3 linked regions of the Azotobacter salinestris genome follow. The protein of the gene in region 2 interacts with the protein of the main gene of each other region in a pairwise test. Links are inferred from orthologs where the notes say so. Each region holds a gene or a part of one and is shown on either strand. Other genes may lie near its edges.

Region 1 (3,604 bases), 750 kb from region 2 along the record:
GGCTTGCGCGACGCGGTCCCAGCGGTTGTCGCGGTCCATCGCGAAGTAGCGGCCGATCAGGCTGGCGATGCGGCCCTTGCCGAGGCGCGCGAAGGTGGCGTCGAGCGCCTCGATGGGCGCCTGGGCGCTCTTCGGCGGGGTGTCGCGGCCGTCGAGGAAGGCGTGCAGGTAGATCTTCTCGGCACCGCGCCGCACAGCCAGCTCGGCCATGGCGGCGATGTGGTCCTGGTGGCTGTGCACGCCGCCCTCGGAGAGCAGGCCGAGGATGTGCACCGCCTTGCCGGCGGCGACTGCCTGATCGACGGCGGCGCAGATCGCCGGGTTTTCGAAGAACTCGCCGTCCTGGATGGCCTTGGTCACCCGGGTGAGATCCTGGTAGAGCACGCGTCCGGCGCCGAGGTTCATGTGGCCGACCTCGGAGTTGCCCATCTGGCCGTCGGGCAGGCCGACGTCCATGCCGGAGGCGGAGATCAGGCCATGCGGGCGGGTGGCGAGCAGGCGGTCGTAGACCGGGGTGCGGGCGGCGTGGATGGCGTTGTGGGCGGGGCTGTCACTGTGACCGAAGCCGTCGAGGATGATGAGTACCAGCGGTTTGGGGGTGGCAGTCATGGTTCCGACTCTGATGATGCGGTGATATGGGCGCCCGGCAGCTCGTGGCGAGCAAGGGGCGACAGTCTACTGCTTCGCGGGGCGCAGCGTCATTGCCATTGACTGCCGCCGCGCTGGCGGGTTCAGCCGGCCTGGGGGGCTGTGTATACTGCCGGGATTTTACCGCTCTGGAACTTCCCGATGGTCCCCAAGCTGATCGAATTCGCTTCCAACCACTACATCCTCGTCGGCCTCCTGGTCGTCCTGCTGGTCCTGCTGCTGGTGACCGAGCTGCGTCGCGGTGGTCGTAGCCTCAGCAGCGGCGAGTTGACCTCGATGGTCAACGGGGGCCAGGGCCTGGTGCTGGATGTGCGTGCCCACAAGGAGTTCTCCGGCGGGCACATTGTCGATGCCCTCAATATCCCCTACGACAAGCTGGCCAGCCGCATGGCCGAATTGGAAAAGTTCCGGGCCAAGACCCTCATCGTGGTCGATGCCATGGGCCAGCACGCCGGAGTCGCCTGTCGCGACCTGCAGAAGGCCGGCTTCAACGCGGCCCGGCTGGCCGGCGGCATGAGCACCTGGCGTGGGGACAACCTGCCCGTGGTCAAGTGAGGGAGCCATGCCGAAAGTCGTCATCTACACCAGCACCTGGTGCCCCTACTGCATTCGGGCCAAGCAACTGCTGGACAGGAAAGGCGTCGCCTACCAGGAGATCGGCGTCGACGGCAGACCGGAGCTGCGCGCAGAGATGACCCGCAAGGCCGGACGCACCTCGGTTCCGCAAATCTGGATCGGCGATACCCATGTGGGTGGATGTGACGATCTCCATGCCCTGGAGCGCGCGGGCCGCCTGGACGCGCTGCTCGAGGATTGAATCCGCAAATCGAACAAGGCTCTGCCATGACTGAACAAGCTAGCAACGGCGCCGCACAACAAGACGGCCAGAACGCCCAATTCTCCCTGCAGCGTATCTATGTGCGCGACCTTTCCTTCGAGGCCCCGAAGGCCCCGGAGATCTTCCGCCAGGACTGGAAGCCCAGCGTCCAGCTGGATCTGAACACCAAGCAGAAGGCGCTGACCGGCGGTGACTTCTACGAGGTGGTGCTGACCCTCTCGGTCACCGTGAAGACCGGCGAGGAGGTGGCCTTCATCGCCGAGGTGCAGCAGGCCGGCATCTTCCTGATCAAGGGCCTGGATGCCGAGGCGATGGGCCACACCCTGGGCGCCTTCTGCCCGAGCCTGCTCTTCCCCTATGCCCGCGAGGCGCTGGACAACCTGGTCGTACGCGGCTCCTTCCCGGCCCTGATGCTGGCACCGGTGAACTTCGACGTGCTCTATGCCCAGGAGCTGGCGCGGATGCAGGCCGAGGGCCAGGCATCGGGCACGGTGCAGTAAGGCTGCAGCCCTGCCGAGAGAAGCGCCCTGCGGGGCGCTTTTTCGTTTCCGCTCAGTCCATCGCGAAATCGAGCTGACGCCAGGCCTCGTAGACCGCCACCGCCACCGTGTTCGACAGGTTCAGGCTGCGGCAGTCGGGGCGCATCGGCAGGCGCAGGCGCTGCTCCGGCGGCAGGCTTTCACGGATTTCCTGCGGCAGGCCGCGGCTTTCCGGGCCGAACAGGAAGGCGTCGCCGCGCCGGTAGCTCACGCGGTGATAGGGCTGCGATCCCTTGGTAGTGAAGGCGAACAGGCGTGGCCGGCCGAGGCTCTCCAGGCAGGCGGACAGGTCGGTGTGGCGTTTAAGGGTGGCGTATTCGTGATAGTCCAGACCGGCGCGGCGCAGGCGCTTGTCGTCCAGTTCGAAGCCCAGCGGGTCGATCAGGTGCAGGCTGCAGCCGGTGTTGGCACAGAGCCTGATGATGTTGCCGGTATTCGGCGGGATTTCCGGTTGAAAGAGGATGACGTGAAACATGCACAGCTCCAGGCGGGGAGGCGGCATTCTACCCTGTCGCTGCACCCCTGCCGCCTCCGGTGCACCGTCCTTGCCCACGGGCTGTGCATGCTGCGACAGGGCTTGGCAGTGGCGACGCTGCCGGAGGATGGGCCCGGATGGTCAAGCCAGGCGCCCGCTGGGCCGGCTGGAGGCATAAAAGAGGGGAGCTCCCGGCCTGCCTGTACCGGGGTCCCCAAAACCCTTTGCCAGAAGATCTGCATCATGTGTGCCAAGGGTTGCAGGCATGGTCTCGGGGGGGGGCAGGCGGGGCAGCCCGGGGGGACATGTAGGTAAAGGCTTACATGGTGCGATGGTGATCGCCACTGTTTCTCCAGTGGGGGGATGCCTACTCTATTGCTCAAGGACGTCGCGCAGGAAGCGCATCGAAAAACATGGAAGGCGTCGCAATTTCCGCCAGGATGGCGGGTGATAGGGAAGTCGCGCAGGAGGCGCATCGACCGGCAGGGATGTGGTCGAGAATTCACCGGGAGGGTGATGTCGCAGGGATGGTTGGCGCAGGATGCGAACTCAGGGACGATCGCCAGGATGGCCTTGTTCAGGGACGATGTGCGCAGGATGCGCCGCATGCTAGGGATGGTTCAGGGATGATCGAGGAAGTCCTGCCAGGATGGCGGAGAGAGTCACGGACGTCAGAATCAGTCTGCAAGGCCCCGCTTTGGCGGGGTTTTCTTTTTTGTGCCCCCGGGGCGCACCCGCACTCAGCCGTGGGCCTGGTGAAGGCCGGGCATTCCTTCCAGCAGCGAGCGCAGCAGATCCACCATGCCCTGCTGGCGCTGTGCATCGCGATAGACCAGTCCCACCTTCAGCGGTATGCGCGGTTCGCTGAGCGGCTTCCACAGCAGGTCCGGATGGCTGTGCAGCGACCGCGAGCAGCCCGGCAGCACCGTGGCCAGGGTCGTGTGCGGCAGGCTGTCGAGGATGCTGTTCATGTGGTTCAGCTCGGCCTGTACCTGCGGGCGCCGGCCGAGCAGGCTGAGTTGTTCCTGCCAGATCTGCCGTACGCGGAACTCTTCGCCGAGCAGCAACATCGGCAACTCCGCCGCCTGGGCCACGGAAACCTTC
Region 2 (4,190 bases):
CACGAACTGCCGGCTGGCGCCCTTGGGCAGGGTATCGGTGGTCATGATGCCTTCGGCAGCGACCGCCCAGTTGTCGACCTTGAGATCGGCCAGGGCGGCCGGCAGGGCAGCCTCGATCTTTTCCACCGGCAGGGGCTCGCCAATCACCCCCGTGGAGAACGGCAGCACGGCGCCCTCATCGACCCCGGCCAGCTCGGCCAGGCGGGCACAGGTACGGGCGGCGGCCTGAAGACCCGGCTCGCCGGTGCCGGCATTGGCGTTGCCGGTATTGGTCAGCAGGTAGCGTACAGCGCCCTGCACGCGCCGCTTGGCGAGGATCACCGGAGCCGCGCAGAAAGCATTGAGGGTGAACACCCCGGCGACCGTGGCGCCTTCGGCACAGCGCATCACCACCACATCCTTGCGCCCGGGGCGCTTGATGCCGGCGGAGGCGATGCCGAGTTCGAAACCGGGGACCGGGTGCAGGGTGGGCAGAGGGCCAAGACCGACAGCCATGAAGGGCTCCTTCGTATGGGTTCTGTTGAGTGAGCGTACCGGGGGTACGGAAAACGGGCGGAAAAACGCCGCGGCCAGTCTGCCCGGTCGCGGCGTTGCGAATGCGTGCGTGCGCATTCCGAACCTGCTGCGCCGAAACGCAGCCTGACAACTCTAGTTGAGCTGCCCGTGACAGTGCTTGTACTTCTTGCCGGACCCGCAGGGACAAGGCTCGTTGCGTCCGATCTTCTGCTCCGGACGTGCCGGGACGACACCCGGCTGGGGCGCCTCGACGACCTCTAGGTCATCCCCCTCCGTCTGCGGCGCCAGGGCCGAGGCTGCAGCATGCTGGAACTGCATGCGCCGGGCCAGGGCCTCGGCCTCGCGGCGCAGGCGCTCCTCCTCTTCGGCCGGATCCTCGCGGCGAACCTGTACATGGGAGAGCACGCGGATGGCATCGCGCTTGATCGACTCGAGCAGGGTCTGGAACAGCTCGAAGGATTCGCGCTTGTATTCCTGCTTGGGGTTCTTCTGGGCGTAGCCGCGCAGGTGGATGCCGTGGCGCAGATGATCCATGGTCGACAGGTGGTCCTTCCACAGGTCGTCCAGCACACGCAGCAGGATCTGTTTCTCGAAGGTCCTCAGGGCCTCGGCGCCGGCAACCTCCTCCTTCTCCCGATAGGCTGCCTGCAGCGCCTCGAGGATGCGCTCGCGCAGCGCCTCCTCGTGCAGCCTGTCATCCTCGTCGAGCCATTGCTGCAACGGCAGATGCACGCCGAAATCGCTCTGCAGGGTGGCCTCCAGGCCGGCGATGTCCCATTGCTCGGGCAGCGACTGCGGCGGGATATGCTGGTCGATGGCCGTGCTCAGCACTTCCCGGCGGAATTCGGCGATGGTTTCGCCGATATCCTCGGACTCGAGGAGGCTGTTGCGCATGTGATAGATCACCTTGCGCTGCTCGTTGGCCACATCGTCGAATTCGAGCAGTTGCTTGCGCATGTCGAAGTTGCGGCCCTCGACCTTGCGCTGGGCTTTCTCGATGGCATTGGTCACCATGCGATGCTCGATGGCCTCGCCGGCCTGCATGCCGAGCGCCTTCATGAAGTTCTTCACCCGGTCGGAGGCGAAGATGCGCATCAGGTTGTCTTCCAGGGACAGGTAGAAGCGGCTGGAGCCCGGGTCGCCCTGACGGCCTGCCCGGCCGCGCAGCTGGTTGTCGATACGCCGGGATTCGTGGCGCTCCGAGGCAATGACGTGCAGGCCACCGGCCTCGATTACCTGCTGGTGGCGCTTCTGCCAGTCGGCCTTGATCTGTGCGATCTGCTCTTCGGTGGGATTCTCGAGCGCGGCGATCTCGACCTCCCAGTTGCCCCCGAGAAGAATATCGGTACCCCGACCCGCCATGTTGGTGGCGATGGTCACCGCACCGGGCCGACCTGCCTGGGCGATGATCTCGGCCTCCTTCTCATGGTACTTGGCGTTGAGCACCTGATGCGCGATGCCTTCCTTCTTGAGCAACTGGGAGACGTATTCGGAACTCTCGATCGAGGCAGTACCCACCAGAGCCGGACGCCCCTGGGCCTGGCAGTCCTTGATATCGGTGATGATCGCCGCGTACTTCTCCTCCTGGGTCAGATAGACCAGATCGTTGAAGTCCTTGCGCGCGATCGGCCGGTGAGTCGGGATCACCACCACGTCGAGACCGTAGATCTGGCGGAACTCGAAGGCCTCGGTATCGGCTGTACCGGTCATGCCGGCCAGCTTGTGGTAGAGACGGAAGTAATTCTGGAAGGTGGTCGAGGCCAGAGTCTGGCTCTCCGCCTGGATCGGCAGCCCTTCCTTGGCTTCGATCGCCTGGTGCAGGCCTTCGGAGAGGCGGCGGCCGGGCATGGTCCGTCCAGTATGTTCGTCGATCAGCAACACCTGGTTGCCCTGCACGATGTATTCGACGTTACGATGGAACAGGACATGCGCGCGCAGCGCTGCGTAGATATGGGTCAGCAGCTGCAGGTTGTGGGCGGAGTAGAGGTTGTCGCCTTCGGGCAACAGGCCGGCACGGGTCAGCAGCTCCTCGATGAACTGGTGCCCCTGTTCGTTCAGCTCGATCTGGCGGGTCTTCTCGTCGACGGTGTAATGCCCCTCCTGGGTGACCACGCCCTCCTCTTCCTCGACGTGGCGCTTCAGCTGCGGAATCAGGGCGTTGATCTGCAGGTACAACTGGGAGCTGTCCTCGGCCTGGCCGGAAATGATCAACGGCGTGCGCGCCTCGTCGATCAGGATGGAGTCGACCTCGTCGATCACCGCATAGTTGAGCTCGCGCTGGAACTTGTCCTCCAGGCTGAAGGCCATGTTATCGCGCAAGTAGTCGAAGCCGAACTCGTTGTTGGTACCGTAGGTGATGTCGGCAGCGTAAGCGGCACGCTTCTCCTCCGGCGGCTGGAAGGGGGTGACCACGCCGACGGACAGGCCGAGGAACTCGTACAGCGGGCGCATCCAATTGGCATCGCGGCGGGCCAGGTAGTCGTTCACCGTCACCACGTGCACGCCCTTGCCGGCCAGAGCATTGAGGTAGACGGCCAGGGTCGCCACCAGGGTCTTGCCCTCACCGGTACGCATCTCGGCGATCTTGCCCTCGTGCAGGACCATAGCACCGATCAGTTGCACGTCGAAGTGGCGCATGCCCATTACCCGCTTGCCCGCCTCGCGGGCAACGGCGAAGGCTTCCGGCAGCAACTGGTCGAGGGTCTCCCCCTTGCCGAGACGGCCTCTGAACTCCTCGGTCCTGGCGCGTAACTGCTCGTCCGTCAGCGCCACCACCTGCTCTTCGAGGGCATTGATCGCCCGCACGGTTCGACGCATGCGCTTGACTTCACGATCGTTCTTGCTTCCAAAGAGCACTCTCAACAAAGGCGCAAACATATCGACAGGTTCTTCCTCACATATGAATGGAGGGCGGGCACGGGGCCGACCCGGCAGCCGGAGACGGCCGCGATGGGAAAAAGGCATTCTACTCGCAAATCCGCCCGGCAAGAAAAGCGGCATCATGCGGTCGGATCGGCCAGGCGCCAAAAGTGCCAAAGGCCGCATGCTTGGCGCAGGGCTGCTCCGGACCCGGTGCCTTGGGCCGAACCTGGGAAAGTATGGGTTCTGCTACCATGGACGTCCCCACTCTCCGGCCAACCACCATGACCTTTCGTCCCTTGCCGGCTCGCCCCCCTGCTGCGCTGCTGCGCGAGTCCAGGCCACTCAGGTTGCTGCTCAGCCAGGCGCAACAACTGGACCAGTTGCAGCATCTGCTGGATAGCCAGCTGCAGCCTGCCGCACGTGGGCATTGCCATGTAGCCTCCTGGCGTGAAGGCTGCCTGCTGCTGGTCGTCACCGATGGCCAGTGGGCTACTCGATTGCGCTACCAGCAACGCCGCCTGCAGCGCCAGCTGCTAACCCTGGAGGCGTTCCGGGGACTGAGCAGGATTCTCTTCAAGGTACAGCCGCCCATGCAGAGCAGATCCTCATCCAAGCGCATGATCAAGCTCTCCACAGCTGCTGCCGAAAGCATCCAGACGGCTGCCGAAGGCATCGATGACCCCAGGCTCCGCGCGGCCCTGGAGCGGCTGGCACGGCACGTGCAGCCCGACTAGTAGAAAAACGAAGGCCACCCGCTGGTGGCCTTGAAGCAGAAAAGGGAAAAGGGGGAGAAGCGTCCTGCTCAGACGGCA
Region 3 (3,897 bases), 2.7 Mb from region 2 along the record:
GTCTTGCCGCTTCCGCCCTTCGAGCCTCTTCGTCTTTCCTTTGTTCCGCCGCCCTGGCCATGGCCAGCTGCTGCTCGTTCTTCTTCTGCTCCATCTGCTCGACCTCATATTGGCGAGCAGCAGTCTTCTTCGCCTCTCCGGCGATTTTCTGGTTGGTCTGGGTCGTTGCCTGGCTCTGCGACTTCATCTGATAGAGCGTGGCCTGAACGATCGGTCTGGCCGGCGGCAATTCCGGCGCCATGGAAAAGCTGACGAACAGCATGGCGAAGACGAGAAGGTGCAGACCGACCGCCAGTACGATCGGCCAGAAATAGCTTTCCGAAGAGGAGCGCTCGCGCCGTTGCATCAGGGAGCCTCGGTAATCAGCCCGACATTGCCTACGTTGGCCCCTTGCAGGCCCCCCATCAGGGCCATGACCGCCCCGTAGTCGACGGACTTGTCACCGCGCACGAAGACCTGCACCTGCTTACCCTGGCTGCGGGTCTGGGCGATGATCTTGCTCACCGCGCCGACCAACTCGTCCAGCTTCAGGGCAGTATCCTGAACGGTCTCGGTGTCCACCTCGCTGCCCATATTCCAGTAGTAGCTTTTGTCGGCCTTGATGGAGATGGTCAGTACCTGCGCATTGTTGTCCTGCGGCAGCACCTCGCTGGACACCTTGGGTAGGTCGACCTTGACGCCCTGATTGAGCATGGGTGCGGTCACCATGAAGATCACCAGCAGCACCAGCATCACATCGATATAGGGCACCACGTTCATCTCGGCGACCGGCTTGCGCCTGTTGCGAATTCTCGCCATCAGCTAGTGCCTCATTCGTCCGAAGTGTGCACCTTGCGATGCAGGATTGCCTGGAACTCGTCGGCGAAGGTGTAGTAGCGGGCGATCAACGTCTCGCCCCGCGCGGAAAAGCGGTTGTAGGCGATCACCGCTGGAATCGCGGCGAACAGACCGATGGCGGTGGCGATCAGCGCCTCGGCGATCCCCGGTGCCACGGTGGAGAGCGTCGCCTGCTGCACCTGGGCGAGGCCGCGGAAGGAGTTCATGATCCCCCACACGGTGCCGAACAGGCCGATATAGGGACTGGTGGAGCCCACGGTGGCGAGGAACGGCAGGCTCTGCTCGAGCTTTTCCTCCTCGCGGGAAATCGCCACCCGCATGGAGCGGGAAACCCCTTCCATGACTGCATCCGGCACGACTCCCGGCTGCTGGCAGAGGCGGGAGAACTCCTTGAAGCCGGCACGGAAGATCCGCTCCAGACCGGAATCCGGATCGGGCTCGCTGCCCGCCTGGCGGTAGAGCTTGGCCAGGTCGATGCCCGACCAGAAGCGCTCCTCGAAGCTATCCAGGGATTTCCTGGCGGTGCGCAGCATGTTGCCGCGCTGGAAAATCATGACCCAGGAGGTGACCGAGGCGGCCACCAGGGTGAGCATGACCAGCTGCACCACCAGACTGGCGTTGCTGATCAGGCTCCACATGGACATATGGTCAACGGCGTTGGCTTCCACGCTTAGTCTCCTGCTGAAGATGGATCCGGGCCCGCCAGGGCGGCCCGCAGCGCCCCGGGAATGGCCCGGGGCTTCAAACTATCGACGCGCACACAGGCCACCAGAACCCGCCCCTCGCAGAGCAGTGCGTCATCCGCGGCACGTCGTATCTGCTGATGGAAGTGCAGACTGACGCGATTCAGCTCGCATATCTCGGCACTCACCAGCAGTTCGTCGTCCAGGCGTGCCGGCGCGAAATAGCGCGCCTCGCTGGAGTGCACGACGAACAGCAGGCCGTCCTCCGCCAGCCGGGACTGGACGAAGCCCAGCGCACGCAGCCGCTCGGTGCGGGCCCGCTCCATGAATTTGAGGTAATTGACGTAGTAGACGATGCCGCCGGCGTCGGTGTCTTCGTAGTACACCCGACAGCGATGGATGAACGGCAGTACTCCGCTTTGCGCGCGCATACTCTAGTGCCAGCCCTCAAGGTTGCCAATCGGACGGAAAAACAATTTCCCTTCACCCCTCGCCAGCCGATTCGCCGGCGAGCGGATCGACCGTCATGGTCGCCATCCGGGCAGGCAGGCTCAGGCCAAAATGCAGATAGGCATGGCGCGTGACGACCCGCCCGCGCGGAGTACGCATCATGTAGCCCTGCTGGATGAGGTAGGGTTCGAGGACGTCCTCGATGGTATGCCGCTCCTCGCTGATCGCTGCCGCCAGGCTGTCCACGCCGACCGGACCGCCATCGAACTTCTCGATCAGGGTAAGCAACAGGCGCCGATCTTGATGATCGAAGCCGCGCTCATCGACATCCAGCAGATTCAGCGCCAGATCGGCGATCTGCCGGGTGATCCGCCCCTCTCCGCGCACCTGGGCGAAGTCCCGCACCCGGCGCAGCAGGCGATTGGCGATGCGCGGCGTGCCGCGGGCGCGACGGGCGATCTCGAAGGCGCCCTCGGCTTCGATCGGCAGGCCGAGAATCCCGGCGGAACGGCTGACGATGGTCGATAGGTCAGCCACGGAATAGAACTCCAGGCGCTGCACGATGCCGAAGCGGTCGCGCAGCGGATTGGTCAGCATGCCGGCACGGGTGGTGGCGCCGACCAGGGTGAACGGCGGCAGGTCGAGCTTGATCGAGCGCGCGGCCGGCCCCTCGCCGATCATGATGTCGAGCTGGAAATCCTCCATGGCCGGGTAGAGCACCTCCTCGACCACGGGTGAGAGGCGGTGGATCTCGTCGACGAACAGCACATCGCCCGATTCGAGATTGGTCAGCAGCGCGGCGAGATCGCCGGGCCGCTCCAGCACCGGCCCCGAGGTGCTCTTCAGCGACACCCCCATCTCCTGGGCGATGATGTTGGCCAGGGTGGTCTTGCCCAGCCCCGGCGGGCCGAAGATCAGGGTATGGTCGAGGGCCTCGCGACGGCCTCTGGCCGCCTGGATGAACAGCTCCATCTGCTCGCGCACCACCGGCTGGCCGATGTAGTCGGCCAGCTTCAGCGGACGGATGGCCCGGTCCTGCTGCTCCTCGCGGTCGCGGCTGGTCGCGGTGATCAGACGATCGGCTTCGATCATTTAGGCCATTCCCCGCAACGCCCGGCGGATCAGTTCCTCGCTGCTCAAACCTTCCTCCTGCACGGCGGCGACCGCACGACTGGCCTCCTGCGGCTTGAAGCCGAGAGCGACCAGCGCGCTCAGCGCATCGCTTTCCGCACTCGTGACGGCGACACCGGGATCAGGCTCCAGCACCAGCGGAGCGATAGCCGGCAACTCTTCCCAGGCCTTGAAGCGATCCTTGAGCTCGACCAGCAGGCGTTCGGCGGTCTTCTTGCCCACGCCGGGCACCCGGGTCAGCGCCTTGATATCGCCAGCCTGCACGCAACGCACCAACTCGTCCACCTCCAGGCCGGACATCAGCGCCAGCGCCAGCTTGGGGCCGATGCCATTGAGGCGGATCAGCTCGCGGAACAGCTCGCGCTCGCGCTTCTCGCAGAAGCCGTAGAGCAGATGGGCATCTTCGCGCACCACCAGGTGGGTGTGCAGGGTGACCGGCTCGTTCAGCGACGGCAGGCGATAGAGGGCGCTCAGCGGCACCTCGACCTCGTAGCCGATGCCGTCGACCTCCACGAGCAGGTGTGGCGGCTGCTTCTCCGCCAGGGTACCGCGCAAACGTCCGATCAAGATCCGTTTTCCTCGTTCACAGGCGCAGTCGGCCGCCCCGTCGCCTGGCGCCATCCAGCCCATGGGGTATCAGGCTCTGCCGGTGGTGGGCATGGCACAGGGCGATGGCCAGGGCATCGGAGGCGTCGATCTGCGGCTTTTGTACCAGTCTGAGCAGATGCATCACCATCGTCTGCACCTGCTGCTTGTCCGCCCCGCCGCTGCCGACGATGGCCTGCTTGACCTGGGT

What was found.
Region 1: the proteins of secA (region 2) and secB interact in binary tests that used the Escherichia coli proteins (3 or more experiments, as listed by UniProt). The link is inferred for Azotobacter salinestris from one-to-one orthologs.
Region 3: the proteins of secA (region 2) and ybgC interact in binary tests that used the Escherichia coli proteins (3 or more experiments, as listed by UniProt). The link is inferred for Azotobacter salinestris from one-to-one orthologs.

The regions. Positions count from the first base shown.
Region 1 is NZ_CP045302.1:2,243,645-2,247,248, reverse strand. What follows is about bases 540-3,238. They hold secB (protein-export chaperone SecB), read left to right. Parts: upstream 540-1,491; coding sequence 1,492-1,986; downstream 1,987-3,238. Other genes in these bases: trmL (tRNA (uridine(34)/cytosine(34)/5-carboxymethylaminomethyluridine(34)-2'-O)-methyltransferase TrmL), read right to left, coding at 2,039-2,500; grxC (glutaredoxin 3), read left to right, coding at 1,211-1,465; GCU53_RS10480 (rhodanese-like domain-containing protein), read left to right, coding at 790-1,203; gpmI (2,3-bisphosphoglycerate-independent phosphoglycerate mutase), read right to left, coding at 540-609. Also shown: more of gpmI, read right to left, coding at 1-539; GCU53_RS10460 (LysR family transcriptional regulator), read right to left, coding at 3,241-3,604. UniProt on the Escherichia coli protein: One of the proteins required for the normal export of some preproteins out of the cell cytoplasm. It is a molecular chaperone that binds to a subset of precursor proteins, maintaining them in a translocation-competent state.
Region 2 is NZ_CP045302.1:1,491,741-1,495,930, forward strand. What follows is about bases 449-3,733. They hold secA (preprotein translocase subunit SecA), read right to left. Parts: upstream 3,394-3,733; coding sequence 649-3,393; downstream 449-648. Other genes in these bases: argJ (bifunctional glutamate N-acetyltransferase/amino-acid acetyltransferase ArgJ), read right to left, coding at 449-495; GCU53_RS07035 (DciA family protein), read left to right, coding at 3,660-3,733. Also shown: more of argJ, read right to left, coding at 1-448; more of GCU53_RS07035, read left to right, coding at 3,734-4,112; lpxC (UDP-3-O-acyl-N-acetylglucosamine deacetylase), read right to left, coding at 4,181-4,190. UniProt on the Escherichia coli protein: Required for protein export, interacts with the SecYEG preprotein conducting channel.
Region 3 is NZ_CP045302.1:4,200,888-4,204,784, reverse strand. What follows is about bases 230-3,221. They hold ybgC (tol-pal system-associated acyl-CoA thioesterase), read right to left. Parts: upstream 1,952-3,221; coding sequence 1,508-1,951; downstream 230-1,507. Other genes in these bases: ruvA (Holliday junction branch migration protein RuvA), read right to left, coding at 3,063-3,221; ruvB (Holliday junction branch migration DNA helicase RuvB), read right to left, coding at 2,004-3,062; tolQ (protein TolQ), read right to left, coding at 810-1,505; tolR (protein TolR), read right to left, coding at 346-798; tolA (cell envelope integrity protein TolA), read right to left, coding at 230-346. In the rest of the region: more of tolA, read right to left, coding at 1-229; more of ruvA, read right to left, coding at 3,222-3,668; crossover junction endodeoxyribonuclease RuvC, read right to left, coding at 3,685-3,897.